3 regions of the Pseudomonas sp. HN11 genome follow, and region 1 is predicted to be linked to each of the others. Evidence: predicted binding sites of a transcription regulator. Region 1 holds the regulator's gene; each other region holds the start of a gene.
What was found. The regulator sigma-54, encoded in region 1, starts transcription at its own class of promoters, with help from an activator protein. The targets are predictions, from matches to a motif close to ANTGGCATNNANNTTGCTNT.

Region 1 (4,899 bases):
CAGGGAAACTGCCCGGCGACACCCACGAATTTCGCCGAGGCGCGGGCGTGCAGGCCCAGTTTGTTGATGATTTCAATTTCCAGAGCGGGCATCGCGCAGGTGTTCCTTTCAGCTAAGGTCGCGGTGGCGGACCTGGACATTCTTGAGGGTTTGTTGCAAGACCTGGCCCAGACGCTCGGTCAGGTAAACGGAGCGGTGATGCCCGCCGGTGCAGCCGATGGCAATGGTGACATAGGCGCGATTGCTTGCGGCGAAACGCGGCAGCCACTTGAGCAGGTAGCTGGAAATGTCCTGGAACATCTCCTCCACATCCGGTTGCGCGGCCAAATAGTCAGCCACAGGCTGATCCAGCCCCGATTGCTCACGCAACTCCGGCTTCCAGTACGGATTGGGCAGGCAACGCACGTCGAACACCAGGTCGGCGTCCACTGGCATGCCGCGCTTGAACCCGAATGACTCGACCAGAAACGCTGTGCCGGGCTCCGGCTGGTTCAGCAGGCGTAGCTTGATGGCATCCCGCAGCTGGTACAGATTGAGGCTGGTGGTGTTGATCTTGAGGTCGGCAAGGTCAATGATCGGCCCCAGCAGCTTGGTTTCGTCTTCAATGGCTTCGGCAAGCGAGCGGTGGGGGCTGCTGAGGGGGTGACGCCGACGGGTTTCAGAGAAGCGCTTTAACAGGGTCTCCTCGTCAGCATCCAGATAAAGCACATCGCAATGGATGTGCTTGGCCCGTACTTCCTCGAGCAATTGCGGGAATCGCTCCAAGTGGCTGGGCAGGTTGCGGGCATCGATCGAAACGGCGACCAGGGGCTGTGCCAGCTCGGTGTGGATCAACGCGCGTTCAGCCAACTCCGGCAGCAGGCCAGCGGGCAAATTGTCGATGCAATAGAAGCCGTTATCCTCAAGAACATTGAGGGCGGTGCTTTTACCCGAGCCGGAGCGGCCGCTGACGATGATCAAACGCATGATTACTGCCCGTTCTGTTCATCCAGGACAACCTGGTACAGCGCCTCATTGCTACTGGCGCTACGCAGTTTGTCGCGTACTTCCTTGCGGTCAAGCATGCTGGCGATCTGCCTGAGCAGTTCCAGGTGTGCATCGGTGGCGGCTTGTGGGACCAGCAGAACGAACAGCAGGTCGACCGGGGCGCCGTCGATAGCGTCGAAATCGATGGGGGCTTCCAGGTGGAGCAGGGCGCTGACGGGTGTTTCGCAGCCTTTGAGGCGGCAATGAGGAATGGCGATGCCGTTACCAAAACCGGTAGAGCCGAGTTTTTCACGGGCAATCAGCGCATCGAACACATCTTGCATCTCCAGATCCGGCACTTCGCGCGCGATCAGGTTGGCAATTTGTTCGAGGGCTTTTTTCTTGCTGCCTCCCGGCACATTCACGAGGGAACGGCCGGGGGTCAGGATGGTTTCAAGTCGGATCATGGGGGGAGAGTTAACGACCTGTACCTTGCATCAGGTGCAGATTCTTTTCCTTATGCTTTATGAGTTGGCGGTCCAGCTTGTCGTAGAGCGAGTCGATCGCCGCGTACATGTCTTCATGTTCCGCATTGGCGACGAGCTTTGCATTCGGTACGTGCAGGGTGGCCTCGATTTTCTGCTTGAGCTTATCGACCTCCATGATGACCTGCACATTGGTGATCTTGTCAAAATGCCCCGCCAGCTTGTTCAGCTTGCTTTCGGTGTATTCACGCAGGGGTTTGGTGACTTCCAGCTGGTGTCCACTGATGTTGACTTGCATACAGCTTCTCCTTCGTTGCCAGTGCATAAAGCGGCAGGTAGGAATACCTGCCACTGGAACGCTGTGGCCCGCCCGTCACATCAAACGCTTACGCTCGCTGGAAGGCGCGATCCCGAGGGACTCGCGGTACTTGGCGACGGTTCGACGGGCGACCTGAATGCCTTGTGCCTCCAGTAAACCAGCGATCTTACTGTCACTCAATGGCTTTTTCTGATTTTCCGCCGCAACCAGTTTTTTGATGATCGCGCGGATCGCCGTGGACGAGCATTCACCGCCTTCGGAGGTGCTGACGTGGCTGGAGAAAAAGTATTTCAGCTCATATATACCCCGTGGGGTATGCATGAATTTTTGCGTGGTCACCCGCGAAATCGTCGACTCATGCATGCCTACCGCTTCAGCGATATCATGCAGTACCAGCGGTTTCATTGCTTCGTCGCCGTATTCCAGGAAACCGCGCTGGTGCTCGACGATCTGGGTGGCCACTTTCATCAGGGTTTCGTTGCGGCTTTGCAGGCTTTTGATGAACCAGCGGGCTTCCTGCAACTGGTTGCGCATGAAGGTGTTGTCGGCGCTGGTGTCGGCGCGACGCACGAAACCGGCGTATTGCGGGTTGACCCGCAGGCGTGGCACCGATTCCTGGTTCAGCTCCACCAGCCAACGCTCGTTGTCCTTGCGCACGATCACGTCGGGAACCACGTATTCGGCTTCGCTGGACTCGATTTGCGAGCCAGGGCGAGGGTTGAGGCTCTGTACCAGCTCGATGACCTGGCGCAGGTCGTCTTCCTTGAGCTTCATGCGGCGCATCAATTGACTGTAGTCGCGGCTGCCCAGCAGGTCGATGTAATCAGTGACCAGGCGCTGGGCTTCGGTGAGCCAGGGCGTCTTGGCCGGCAGCTGGCGCAATTGCAGCAGCAGGCATTCGCTGAGGGTGCGCGCGCCAATACCGGCGGGCTCGAACTGTTGAATGCGGTGCAGGACGGCTTCGATTTCGTCCAGCTCGATATCCAGCTCCGGATCGAACGCCTCAAGAATCTCTTCGAGCGTCTCGTCCAGATAACCCTGGTTGTTGATGCAGTCGATCAGCGTCACGGCGATCAGGCGATCGGTGTCCGACATCGGCGCCAGGTTCAGTTGCCACAGTAGATGGCTCTGCAAGCTCTCGCCAGCGGAGGTGCGGGTGGTGAAGTCCCACTCGTCATCGTCATTGCTGGGCAAGCTGCTGGCGCTGGTCTGGTAGACGTCCTCCCAGGCGGTATCTACCGGAAGCTCGTTGGGGATGCGTTCGTTCCATTCGCCTTCCTCAAGGTTATCCACCGTAGGGGCGGTTTCCTGATAGGAGGGTTCCTGCACGTCGGAATTGGGTTTTTGCTCGATGTTATCGGCCAGCGGGTCTGCGTTATCGAAGTCGTCGCCTTCTTCCTGGCGTTCGAGCATCGGATTGGACTCCAGGGCCTCCTGGATTTCCTGTTGCAGGTCCAGGGTCGACAATTGGAGCAGGCGGATGGCCTGTTGCAGCTGCGGTGTCATCGTCAGCTGCTGGCCCATTCTCAGGACTAGCGATGGTTTCATGGCAGGGGCTTAACACCTTATTCGCCGGCGCAGTGCGCCATCCACGACAGGGCGCGTTAGCGCCAAACATAAGCAAATTATATGCCTGATGTCGGGGGCTTTGCCTAGAGCGCGGTAACAATAAAAATCCGGAGGTTTTTATTGACTCCCGCGCATCGTGGCATCGGCCGTGACACCACGGTGTTTACAGGCGGAACTCGTGACCCAGGTACACTTCCTTGACCAGTTCGTTGGCCAGGATGGTGGCGGAATCACCTTCGGCGATCAGTTGGCCATCGTTGACGATATACGCGGTTTCGCAGATATCGAGTGTCTCACGGACGTTGTGGTCAGTGATCAGCACGCCAATGCCCTTGGCCTTGAGGTGATGGATGATCTGCTTGATGTCACCGACCGAGATCGGGTCGACGCCGGCAAACGGTTCGTCCAGCAGGATGAACTTGGGCGCGGTGGCCAGGGCGCGGGCGATTTCCACACGGCGGCGCTCACCACCGGAAAGGCTCATGCCGAGGTTGTCGCGAATGTGGTTGATGTGGAATTCCTGCAGCAGGCTTTCCAATTCCTTGCGACGGTCGTCACGGTCGAGTTCCTTGCGGGTCTCGAGGATGGCCATGATGTTATCGGCGACCGACAGTTTGCGGAAGATCGACGCCTCTTGCGGGAGATAGCCGATACCGGCGCGCGCACGGCCATGCATTGGCTGGTGGCTCACGTCCAGGTCGTCGATCAGAACACGACCCTGGTCCGCCTGGACCAGGCCAACGATCATGTAGAAGCAGGTGGTCTTGCCGGCGCCGTTGGGGCCGAGCAAGCCGACGATCTGGCCGCTGTCGATCGACAGGCTGACATCGCGCACGACCTGACGGCTTTTATAGGCCTTGGCCAGATGCTGGGCTTTCAGGGTTGCCATTACTCGGCCTTCTTCTTCGGCTGGATAACCATGTCGATGCGTGGACGAGGTGCGGTGACCTTACTGCCATTGGCACGACCGGCGTTAGCGATCTGTTTCACGGTGTCGTAGGTGATTTTCTCACCTTCCGTGGAGTTGCCATCGGGGCTGAGTACCTTGGCCTGGTCGATCAGCACGATGCGGTTCTGCTGGGCGTGGTACTGGATGGTCTTGCCATAGCCTTTCATCGGGCCGGTGTCGGTAGGCGCCTGCTTCTGTTCGAAGTAAGCCAGGTTGCCCACCGAAGTGACCACGTCAATGTCGCCGGACTGGGTACGAGTCAGGGTCACCGTATTGCCGGTGATCTTCATCGAGCCCTGGGTGATGATCACACCGCCGGTGTAGGTGGCGACGCCTTGCTTGTCATCCAGCTGCGCATCGTCAGCCGAAATGTGGATCGGCTGCTGGCTATCGTTCGGCAGAGCCCAGGCGCTCACGCTTCCCAGTGCTGCGCCCAGACCGAGCAAAATAGGGAGAGTTTTAACGAGCCTCATACTGTCCTCTTACGTTCGATAGCAGGTGTATCCTGCTTTCTTTCAAATACGCTTTCATTCCCTTGCCAGTCGATACACCGCCAGCGCCGTCGATTCTAACGTCTTGCTCGGTCTGCGCATATTGCTTCTGCGGGAATA
Region 2 (4,899 bases), 2.8 Mb from region 1:
CGGGTTGCATCAATGCCGCGCCGAATATCCGTTACCTGCAATCGCCCTATGCGTTGTTCAACGGCGACCTGTTGTTGGCCGCCTACACACCGTCCGGTGACATGCATGTGCTGCTCGGCGACTTCACCGGGCATGGCCTGCCGGCGGCGGTGGGGGCCATGCCCCTGGCCGAAGTGTTCTACGGCATGACCGCCAAAGGCTACGGCCTGGCGCAGACCCTGCGGGAGATGAACGCCAAGCTCAAGCGCATCCTGCCGGTGGACATGTTCTGCTGCGCCACCCTGTTGTGCCTGAGCACGCAGCGGCAGGTGGTGGAGGTGTGGAACGGCGGCATGCCCGACGGCTATGTGCATGAAATCGCCACCGGCAAACGCACACCGCTTGCGTCGCGGCATATGCCATTGGGTGTGCTGTCGGCCGAAGCGTTTGATGATCGCACCGAAGTCTGGCCCATGGCCCTCGGTGATCGGGTGTTCTTGTTGTCCGATGGTGTGTTGGACACCGCCGATGTCAATGACCAACTGTTCGGCGCCGAACGCTTGCAACAGGTGTTTGCCGCCAATCGTGAGCCTGATCGTTTATTTGAAGATATCGAGCAGGCTCTGGCGGCATTTCGCGGAGAAGCACGGGATGATGTGAGCATGGTGGAAATCACCTTGCAAGCCGGCGAACAATTGCGTGCTGCTGGGCCGTTGTATGCGGACAGCGGGCAGTCGTGTCCGCTGGATTGGTCGGTGAGTTTCGAATTCCGCGCTGAAACCTTGAAGCGTTACAACCCGTTACCGTACCTGCTGCAACTGTTGTTGGAGATCCATGGCTTACGTGAGCAGAGCGGGGCGCTCTACAGCGTGATGGCTGAGTTGTATTCGAATGCGTTGGAGCATGGCGTGCTGGGCCTCGATTCCAGGCTCAAGCGCGACGCCCAAGGGTTTGCCGAGTATTACCGTCAGCGTAATGACCGCCTGGCGCGACTCGACAGCGGGTATATAAGGGTGCATGTGCAGGTGGTGCCGACGGCGACGGGTGGGAAGATGACCCTGCGCATTGAGGACAGCGGTCCGGGGTTTGACGTGGAGCAGGTGCTGGCGCGGCCGCTGGATGTCGACCGTCTGTCTGGCCGGGGCTTGAGCCTCGTGCGTCAGTTGAGCAGCGCTGTAGGCTGGTCCGATGGCGGGCGCAGTGTCTGCGTGGAGTTTTCCTGGGAGGCTCTGGCATAATCCGTCGATTCTTGATCAAGGAGCGAGCAAGTGGTTGATCTACATCTGGACCCGGAGGTGTTGTCGGGTTTGCAGGAAGTCATGGAAGGTGAGTATCCGAAGTTGCTTGATACCTTTCTTGATGATTCCCAGAAACGTGTCGAGGCGTTGCGCAAGGCTAGGGATGATGCCAAGGCGTTGGGGCGGATTGCGCATAGTTTCAAGGGGAGCAGTGGGAACCTTGGGGCGGTAAGGTTGGCGCAGTTGTGTCAGCGGTTGGAGGCTGAATCCGTTGAGTCTGCTGTTGGGGATCTGGGGGAGTTGGTGGATCAGATTGATCGGGAGTTTGCTTTGGTTAAGCCGTTGTATGAGTCGGAGCGGCAGCGGTTTCAGATTTGATTGTTGGTTTTATCGAGTACATATCCATTCCTGCGGTAACGGCTGCTTAGGGTTCCGCTCTTACAGCGGGTCACTTTTTGAAAAGCGCAAAAAGTAACCAAAAACGCTTCGCCCCAACACTCGGCACCTCGCCTAGGCTCGGTGTGCCCTCACTCCGGCTTTGGAGCGTGGGCCGCCGCGATGGGCCATCCTTGGCCCAGCGCGGCTAACCCGGCGTCCTGCCGGCTTACCCACGCTCCAAAGCCAGCTCCCGCTGTAAGAGCGGAACCATAGGTGGCCGTTACCTAAATAACGGATATGTACTCAATAAAACCAACCCCAACCAAAACCTGGCCCAACTCTTGCTCTACCTCCCAATACTGCATCCCCGACCCCCATGCAGTGGAGACCTTTACCTATGCCAGTCGCCCCGAATTCGCTCCTTCAGGCTGCCCCCGCGGCCAAGCCTCAAGCGCCCGCCGCCGCCCCAGCGGCAGCGGCTGCGGACCCACGGAACACGGGCCCTGGCTTCGCTCAAGTGTTCGCCAACCAAGCGTCGAAACCCACGCCCAAGGCCGACGACAACTCGCCCAAACCCACCGCAGGCAAGTCTTCCGACGCCAGCGCCAAACCTGCTACGGGCAGCGACAAACCTGCCGCCAACACGCCAGCCGTTGCCGATAGCGGCAAACCCTTGCCTGCCACCCCACCGGCCAAGCCCGACGACAGTGCCAGCAAGGATGACGACGCGCCTGCCGATCCGACCCTGGTGCAGCAGCCCCCAACGGACCCAGTGGTCGACCCGGCATTGATAGCCAGCGTCACCCCGGTGGCCGTGCCGGTGCCGGTAGAAATCCCGGCGCCCGTCACCACGGCCAAGGATGACAAAGCCCAACCGGTACTCGCCGCACCGATCGCGGCGACCGAAGAAGCCAAGCCGGCTTTCGATCCAGAAGCCGATCCCCTGGACGCCATGCCAGCCGTGCGCCTGGCGATGGAGCAGGGCGGTCACGTCTCGGCCAGCAGCCAGGCGCAGACGAAAGCCGCCCCGGCGCCCACTCAGGACCAACCCACCGCCGCGCAGAACTTTGCCGCCGGCCTGGCCGATATGGTCGACCAGCAAGCCACCAAAGACAGCACTGACACGGGCGGCGACAAGGCTTTCAGCGGGCTGATCGAAGACGGTCTCAAGGACCTCAAAAACGCCAGCAGCGACACCCGAGTCGATGACTTCGCCAACCGCCTGGCTGCATTGACTCAAGCCGCCACGCCGAAAACCGCCAACGCCTTGCCGCCGGTGACCAATGCGCCGCTGGCCATGCACCAGAGCGGCTGGACCGACGAAATCGTCAACCGCGTGATGTACCTGTCCAGCGCCAACCTCAAGTCGGCGGAGATCCAGTTGCAGCCGGCCGAGCTCGGTCGTCTGGATATCAAGGTCAACATGACCGCCGACCAGCAGGCCCAGGTCAACTTCATGAGCGCCCACCCGGTGGTGCGTGAGGCGTTGGAAAGCCAGTCCGGCCGCTTGCGGGAGATGTTCGCCCAGCAGGGCATGGGCCAGGTGGATGTGAACGTGTCCGACCAATCCCGTGGCCAGGAGCAACAGCAGCAACAGGCGCAGACCCGTGGCGTGAGCGGCAGCGGCGGGCGCGGTGGTGATAACGGCGACAGTGGTAACCACATTGATGTGGCTGAAGCCGTGGCACCTGTAACCTCAACCGTAATCGGCTCCAGCGCCGTCGATTACTACGCCTGATTTGAACGTTGCACAGGCCCAAATATGTGTGCGGGCTTGCTCGCGAATGCGGTGGATCAGTCAGCATATTTGTTACTGATATACCGCATTCGCGAGCAAGCCCGCTCCCACAGGGCACCTGTTGCGTGGCAGATATCGGCATACACTTCCAAATCCATCAGACAACTCTGGCATAACACTTGCTCTTGCCTTTCCGTAGATCTATGAATCCCCGAATAGTGACGGATTATTGGCATGGCGAAGAGCGACGACGCAGCAAAAGCACCCGCAGGCAAAGGCAAGCTCAAGCTTATCCTGTTGATAGTCCTGGGCCTGCTCCTGGCCATCGGCGCCTCGGTCGGCGGCACCTGGTACATCATGCACAGCAGTGCCAGCAAGCCGGCAGTCGCCGCCGAAACCGCCAGTAACGTCAAGCAACCGGCAATCTTCGAGCCGATGCTTCCGGCCTTTGTCGCCAACTTCAATCAGAACGGCCGCCAGCGCTACCTGCAGGTGAGCATCACCTTGCTGGCGCGCAATGCTTCGGACCTGGACGCACTCAAGGTGCACATGCCAGTGATCCGCAACAACCTGGTGATGCTGTTCTCAAGCCAAAGCTTCGACACACTCGCCACTCCGGTGGGCCAGGAAATGCTGCGCCAGAAGGTCACGGCCAGCGTGCAGGAAGTGGCCCAGAAGGAACTTGGCAAAGTCGTGGTCGAGCAGGCGCTCTTCACTAACTTCGTATTGCAGTAGGATCACGACATGGCCGTGCAAGACCTGCTGTCCCAGGATGAAATCGACGCGCTGTTGCATGGCGTCGACGATGGTCTGGTACAGACCGAAATGTCTGCCGAGCCCGGCAGCGTCAAAAGTTATGACCTCACCAGCCAGGATCGCATCGTCCGTGGACGCATGCCGACCCTGGAGATGATCAACGAGCGTTTTGCCCGTTATACCCGCATTAGCATGTTCAACATGCTGCGCCGCTCGGCGGACGTGGCGGTGGGCGGCGTGCAGGTGATGAAGTTCGGCGAGTACGTGCACTCGCTATACGTGCCCACCAGCCTCAATCTGGTCAAGATCAAGCCCCTGCGCGGCACCGCGCTATTCATCTTGGATGCCAAGCTGGTGTTCAAGCTGGTGGACAACTTCTTCGGCGGCGACGGCCGTCACGCCAAGATCGAAGGCCGTGAGTTCACCCCTACCGAGTTGCGGGTGGTGCGCATGGTGCTGGAGCAGGCCTTCATCGACTTGAAGGAAGCCTGGCAGGCGATCATGGAGGTCAATTTCGAGTACATCAACTCGGAAGTGAACCCGGCCATGGCCAACATCGTCGGCCCCAGCGAGGCCATTGTGGTGTCGACCTTCCACATCGAACTCGATGGCGGCGGCGGCGACCTGCACGTGACCATGCCGTACTCGATGATCGAGCCGGTGCGCGAGATGCTCGACGCGGGCTTCCAGTCCGACCTGGACGACCAGGACGAACGCTGGGTCAAGGCCCTGCGCGAAGACCTGCTGGACGTCGACGTGCCCCTGAGCGCGACCGTGGCCCGTCGCCAGTTGCGCCTGCGCGATATTTTG
Region 3 (4,899 bases), 2.5 Mb from region 1:
TACGTGCTGGCGCTCGGTGTCGTGGGGCGTAAGGCGCAGATACTGGATACTGGCGCGCACCTGGTCTTCATAGTGGTAGGTGGTTTCGTGGCTGATGGAGAGTCTCATGCCGCCTCCAGGTAGGAACTGTAGATGGCGTCGCCCAACTGGCGGACCAAGGGGATAAAGTCGGTCAGCCAGGCGTGCAGGCCTTCCTTGAGGATTTCATCGATGGCGGTAAAGCGCAGGCGCGCATCCATCTCGGCGGCCAGGCGCTGGGCCGGTCGGCCGTTGAGGCCGGGCAGGCTGGCGAGGATCTGGTCGATTTCTTCACTGCAGGCACGCAATGAGCGCGGCACATCGGCGCGCAGCAGTAACAGCTCGGCGACTTGCCGCGCGCCAGGGGCATCGCGATAGATCTCGGTGTAGGCCTCGAACGACGAAAGCGCGCGCAGCAAGGCACTCCATTGATAGTAGGCGTGCGCGGTGCCATCGGTGACAGCTTCGGCCTGATCACCGGCCATTTCATAACGCGCATCCAGCAGACGCAGGGTATTGTCGGCCCGTTCGATAAAAGTGCCCAGGCGGATAAACCGAAACGCATCGTTACGCATGATCGTACCGTAGGTGGCGCCCCTGAACAGATGGGAGCGCTCTTTTACCCACTCACAAAACCGACTCATGCCATAGCGGCTCAGGCCCTGCTGGGCGATGTCGCGAATATCCAGCCAGGTGGAGTTGATGTTTTCCCACATGTCAGCGGTAATTCGCCCACGCACCGCATGGGCGCTGGCCCGCGCGGCGCCGAGACAACTGTAGATGCTGGCCGGGTTGGCAGCATCCAGGGCAAAGAAGTGCAGCAGGCGTTCAGCATGCAACTCGCCGTGGCGCTCGTGGTAATCCTCCAGGGTGCCGGTGATCAACAGCGGCATCGCCAGTTCGTGAAGGCCATCGCCGCGCCCGTCCTGGGGCATCAGCGACAGTGAATAGCTGACATCGAGCATGCGCGCGAGGTTTTCCGCACGCTCCAGGTAGCGCGACATCCAGTAAAGATCCGAGGCAGTTCTACTCAACATGGCATCAGTCCTCGACCACCCAGGTGTCTTTGGTGCCGCCGCCCTGGGACGAGTTGACCACCAGCGAGCCTTCGCGCAACGCCACCCGGGTCAAGCCGCCGGGGACAACACGGGTTTCCTTGCCAGACAACACGAACGGACGCAGGTCGATATGGCGCGGCGCTATGCCGTTTTCGACAAAGGTCGGACAGGTGGATAAACACAACGTCGGCTGGGCGATATAGGCGTGGGGCTTGGCCTTGATACGTGCACGGAACGCCTCGATTTCAGCGGCGGTGGACGCCGGGCCCACCAGCATGCCGTAGCCGCCGGAGCCCTGGGTTTCCTTCACCACCAGGTCCGGCAGATTGGCCAGCACGTGGGACAGTTCGTCGGGCTTACGGCATTGGAATGTCGGAACGTTCTTTAGAATCGGTTCTTCATCCAGGTAAAAACGGATCATATCGGTGACGAAGGGGTACACCGATTTGTCATCCGCCACGCCCGTGCCGATGGCGTTGGCCAGCACCACGTTACCGGAGCGATAAGCCGCCAGCAGGCCGGGTACGCCGAGCATGGAATCAGGATTGAAGGCCAATGGGTCAAGGAACGCGTCGTCGAGGCGTCGGTAAATTACGTCCACGGCCTTGGGCCCGTCGGTGGTGCGCATGAAAACGCGGTCATCACGCACAAACAGGTCGGCGCCTTCCACCAGTTCCACGCCCATTTCTCGGGCGAGAAAGGCATGTTCGAAGAACGCGCTATTGAAGCGACCCGGGGTCAATACGACCACGCTGGGGTTATCCAGGGGGCTGGAGCTTTTGAGGGTATCGAGCAGCAGATTGGGATAGTGATCGATAGGCGCGATGCGCTGGGCGGCGAACAGTTCCGGGAACAGGCGCATCATCATCTTGCGGTCTTCGAGCATGTAGCTCACGCCGCTGGGCGTACGCAGATTGTCCTCCAGCACGTAGTACGTGCCGTCACCATCGCGTACGAGGTCAACGCCGGAAATGTGCGAATACAGGTCGCGGTGCAGGTCCAAGCCCTGCATCGCCAACTGGTATTGCTCGTTCGCCAGCACCTGCTCGGCGGGAATGATCCCGGCCGTGATGATGCGTTGTTCGTGATACAGGTCGGCGAGGAACATGTTCAGCGCCTTGACCCGCTGGATACACCCACGCTCGACAATTCGCCATTCGCTGGCCGGGATGCTGCGCGGGATGGTGTCAAAGGGAATCAGGCGCTCGGTTCCCTGCTCATCCCCATAGAGCGTGAAAGTGATCCCGGCGCGGTGAAACAGCAAATCGGCTTCGCGCCGGCGCTGGGCCAACAGATCTTCCGGGGTGTCGGCCAACCAGCGGGCGAACTCGCGGTAATGCGGCCGGACCTGGCCCGCCCCATCGTACATTTCATCATAATAAGTGCGGATCATGCCGAACTCCTTGTCACCCGGGCGCAAGAACCATCGCAAGGCCCGTGCCAGCGGCATAAACACTTAAAAATCAGTGCCTTGAATTAAAACCAGAATCCAGCCGCACCGTCCTGGTGCGCAAAATACCCGTTGCACTGCCCTGCGCTTCATCGCAATGCGGGCTTTTACTATCAACAGCATAGTCAGAGTTGATTTCACTGCCCGGCCAAGGTTGCGGATAATCGGCACCATCTGCTGAACAGGGCATGCCCTACAGTTTCAGCGAACCTCTCTTCCCTTTAAGCCACCCTACGCGGGTGGTTTTTTTTGCGCCGCAAAGTTGCAGGGATGCGGTATCTCGACGACAAAACTGCACAAACAAAATCGGCCGACCCTAAGGTCAGCCGATACGCTGTATTTCTCATACTGCTCGCCGCTACATGGGTAACCCACGCACCTCCTGCTTCACGCCCCATCCCTCGATGATTCCTCCCAAGGGCTCGACCACCGCCCCGAAGTCTTGCTCGAAGTCTCCTATGCCGTCGTAGGTTGCAGACATGATTTTGCTCAACTCCAAGTACCAGGCGCCATCGTCGCGCGCACTGACCTGGGCATTCAGGGATTCCCCACGAAACTCACCCGCCGCCCTGCGCGCACGTTCCTCATCCGGGAAAATGGCGTAGAACTCGATGGGGTGAAAACGCGAGAAGTCGAAGCCGCCCTCTTTCATGCGGCGCAGAACATTGGTGCTGATGTCTTCTTGATAGGCTGTGCTCATGAAAAGTGCTCCTCGAATTGATGGATAGACTTTCCGTGCTTCCCGAAGCCCACGCCTTACTGGCGTGGGAGCTACGGCAACAACATCACCGCTGGAAAACAAGCATGTAGCTGACAAGACCAGAACCTAGCGATTCATTCGCTGATCTCACTTGCAGAGTAGCGCGAAGCTTTCGCCGCCACCAGAGGTGCTTGAGGGGTGTACAGGGATTGTTCAGGCGGCGGGAGAAATGTCGAGGATCTGAATACTGTTCTGGTCTTTGAGGATCTTGACCGTAGGTTCGGGCTTGCGCCCCTCAAGGTCATTGAGGTCCAGTTCGGCGGCGACGGGTACCAGCTTGTTGCGAATCATGTGTGCCGCATCTTCGAGGCTGGGCTTCTGCTCGCAGGTGAACTGCTCGACGGACTTAACGCCGTGATCATCAACGAAGGTAATCTGCCACTTTTGCATCGGTGCCTCCTCGATAAAACCCATGTGTGGGCTTACCTCTATCTGGACCTTGAGGGTTCGCCAAACGTTCCACTCAAGTCAGGAGGCACCGGATCAACTGCGCTTATTTTTCAGCGTGTTCTTTCAAGGCTTTCAAGGTGTTGAACGGCGCGTCCACCACGAACTTGTTGGCCAGCCACGATGGCACGCTGCCGCCTGGCTCGGTGTGCACCTGGTAGGTGACTTCGGTCTGGTTGTCGCCTTTGGGCACCAGTTTCCAGAAGCCGTCGACCTGGGCGACGCGTACGTAGCCTTTTTCTTCAGGCTTGTAGGTCGGCACGCCCTCCAGCTTACGGGTCAGCGTGCCGTCGGCCGCTTTGGTCGTAGTGATATGCAGGTAGGAATCACGATCCGTCACAGGGAACGGGGCTTTGAATTGGGTGTAGGTCCAGCTCTCGTCGCCTTTCTTGTCGACCAGCTTCTGGGATTTGCACTCGTGGATCCAGGCACAGGCACCGGCGACGTCTTCCTGGAGGGCAACGATTTTTGCCACAGGCGCCTTGATCACGGTCACACCGCGATAGGCCTTGTACTTGGAGCCGGCAATTTCGCTCAGGGACACCTTGATACCGTCTTCATCCTTGGCGACTTGCCAATCCTCAGCCTGGGCAGTGGCAGCAAACAGCACCGTAAAACCGCACAACACAGCCATTCGTTTCAACGAACCCATTGTTGTATTCCTTATTGTTGAAGTTGCGATAGTAAAGCCCATCAAGCCGCCGTCATCTCCTCCCACCAGCCAATCAAACGGATTGCATCGGCCTGGTCGGTGCCGCAGACCTCGAGATCCGCCTTGAAATCACTGCACACCGCCGGTCGCTCCGGCTGACCGAAAATCTGACATAACAGTTCGACCGACAGGTGCACACAGCGTTCGCCTGCGGGTTTGCCGTGTGGCATTCCGGGTAATGGCGAACTGATGGAGGGGGCGATGCAGCATGCGCCACAGCCTTCACGGCAATTCATGACCAGCAGGTCCTCGACGACTCAATAGGGATGGCGGGGCTAGAGTACGCCCTAAAACAGCCGTTTTAAAATGGTCTAACAGGGTTTTTCGCAGAAAACCAACGTGACTGACCAGTCTCCGACACATGGTCGGCGGCCGACGTCACCTTTGTGGGAAAAGATTACTGCTTGAATTCGAATTCCAATGCTGCGCCTTCCACTTCACGCCGTTCTTCGTT

Region 2: the regulator sigma-54 is predicted to act here: its motif matches at 1,924-1,943, upstream of LVW35_RS20420 (flagellar hook-length control protein FliK).
Region 3: the regulator sigma-54 is predicted to act here: its motif matches at 2,502-2,521, upstream of LVW35_RS21625 (circularly permuted type 2 ATP-grasp protein).

Annotation. Positions count from the first base shown of each region.
Region 1 is NZ_CP089985.1:971,625-976,523, forward strand. It holds gene LVW35_RS04360 (HPr family phosphocarrier protein) at 1-92, opposite strand, end outside; gene rapZ (RNase adapter RapZ) at 109-966, opposite strand; gene ptsN (PTS IIA-like nitrogen regulatory protein PtsN) at 969-1,433, opposite strand; gene hpf (ribosome hibernation-promoting factor, HPF/YfiA family) at 1,444-1,749, opposite strand; gene LVW35_RS04380 (RNA polymerase factor sigma-54) at 1,825-3,318, opposite strand; gene lptB (LPS export ABC transporter ATP-binding protein) at 3,503-4,228, opposite strand; gene lptA (lipopolysaccharide transport periplasmic protein LptA) at 4,228-4,761, opposite strand; gene lptC (LPS export ABC transporter periplasmic protein LptC) at 4,748-4,899, opposite strand, start outside.
Region 2 is NZ_CP089985.1:4,490,435-4,495,333, reverse strand. It holds gene LVW35_RS20430 (ATP-binding SpoIIE family protein phosphatase) at 1-1,217, shown strand, start outside; gene LVW35_RS20425 (Hpt domain-containing protein) at 1,248-1,595, shown strand; gene LVW35_RS20420 (flagellar hook-length control protein FliK) at 1,993-3,333, shown strand; gene fliL (flagellar basal body-associated protein FliL) at 3,568-4,068, shown strand; gene fliM (flagellar motor switch protein FliM) at 4,078-4,899, shown strand, end outside.
Region 3 is NZ_CP089985.1:4,757,355-4,762,253, forward strand. It holds gene LVW35_RS21615 (transglutaminase family protein) at 1-108, opposite strand, end outside; gene LVW35_RS21620 (alpha-E domain-containing protein) at 105-1,055, opposite strand; gene LVW35_RS21625 (circularly permuted type 2 ATP-grasp protein) at 1,060-2,469, opposite strand; gene LVW35_RS21630 (ribonuclease E inhibitor RraB) at 2,885-3,226, opposite strand; gene LVW35_RS21635 (hypothetical protein) at 3,440-3,676, opposite strand; gene LVW35_RS21640 (START domain-containing protein) at 3,780-4,385, opposite strand; gene LVW35_RS21645 (YkgJ family cysteine cluster protein) at 4,427-4,681, opposite strand; gene LVW35_RS21650 (translation initiation factor 2) at 4,843-4,899, opposite strand, start outside.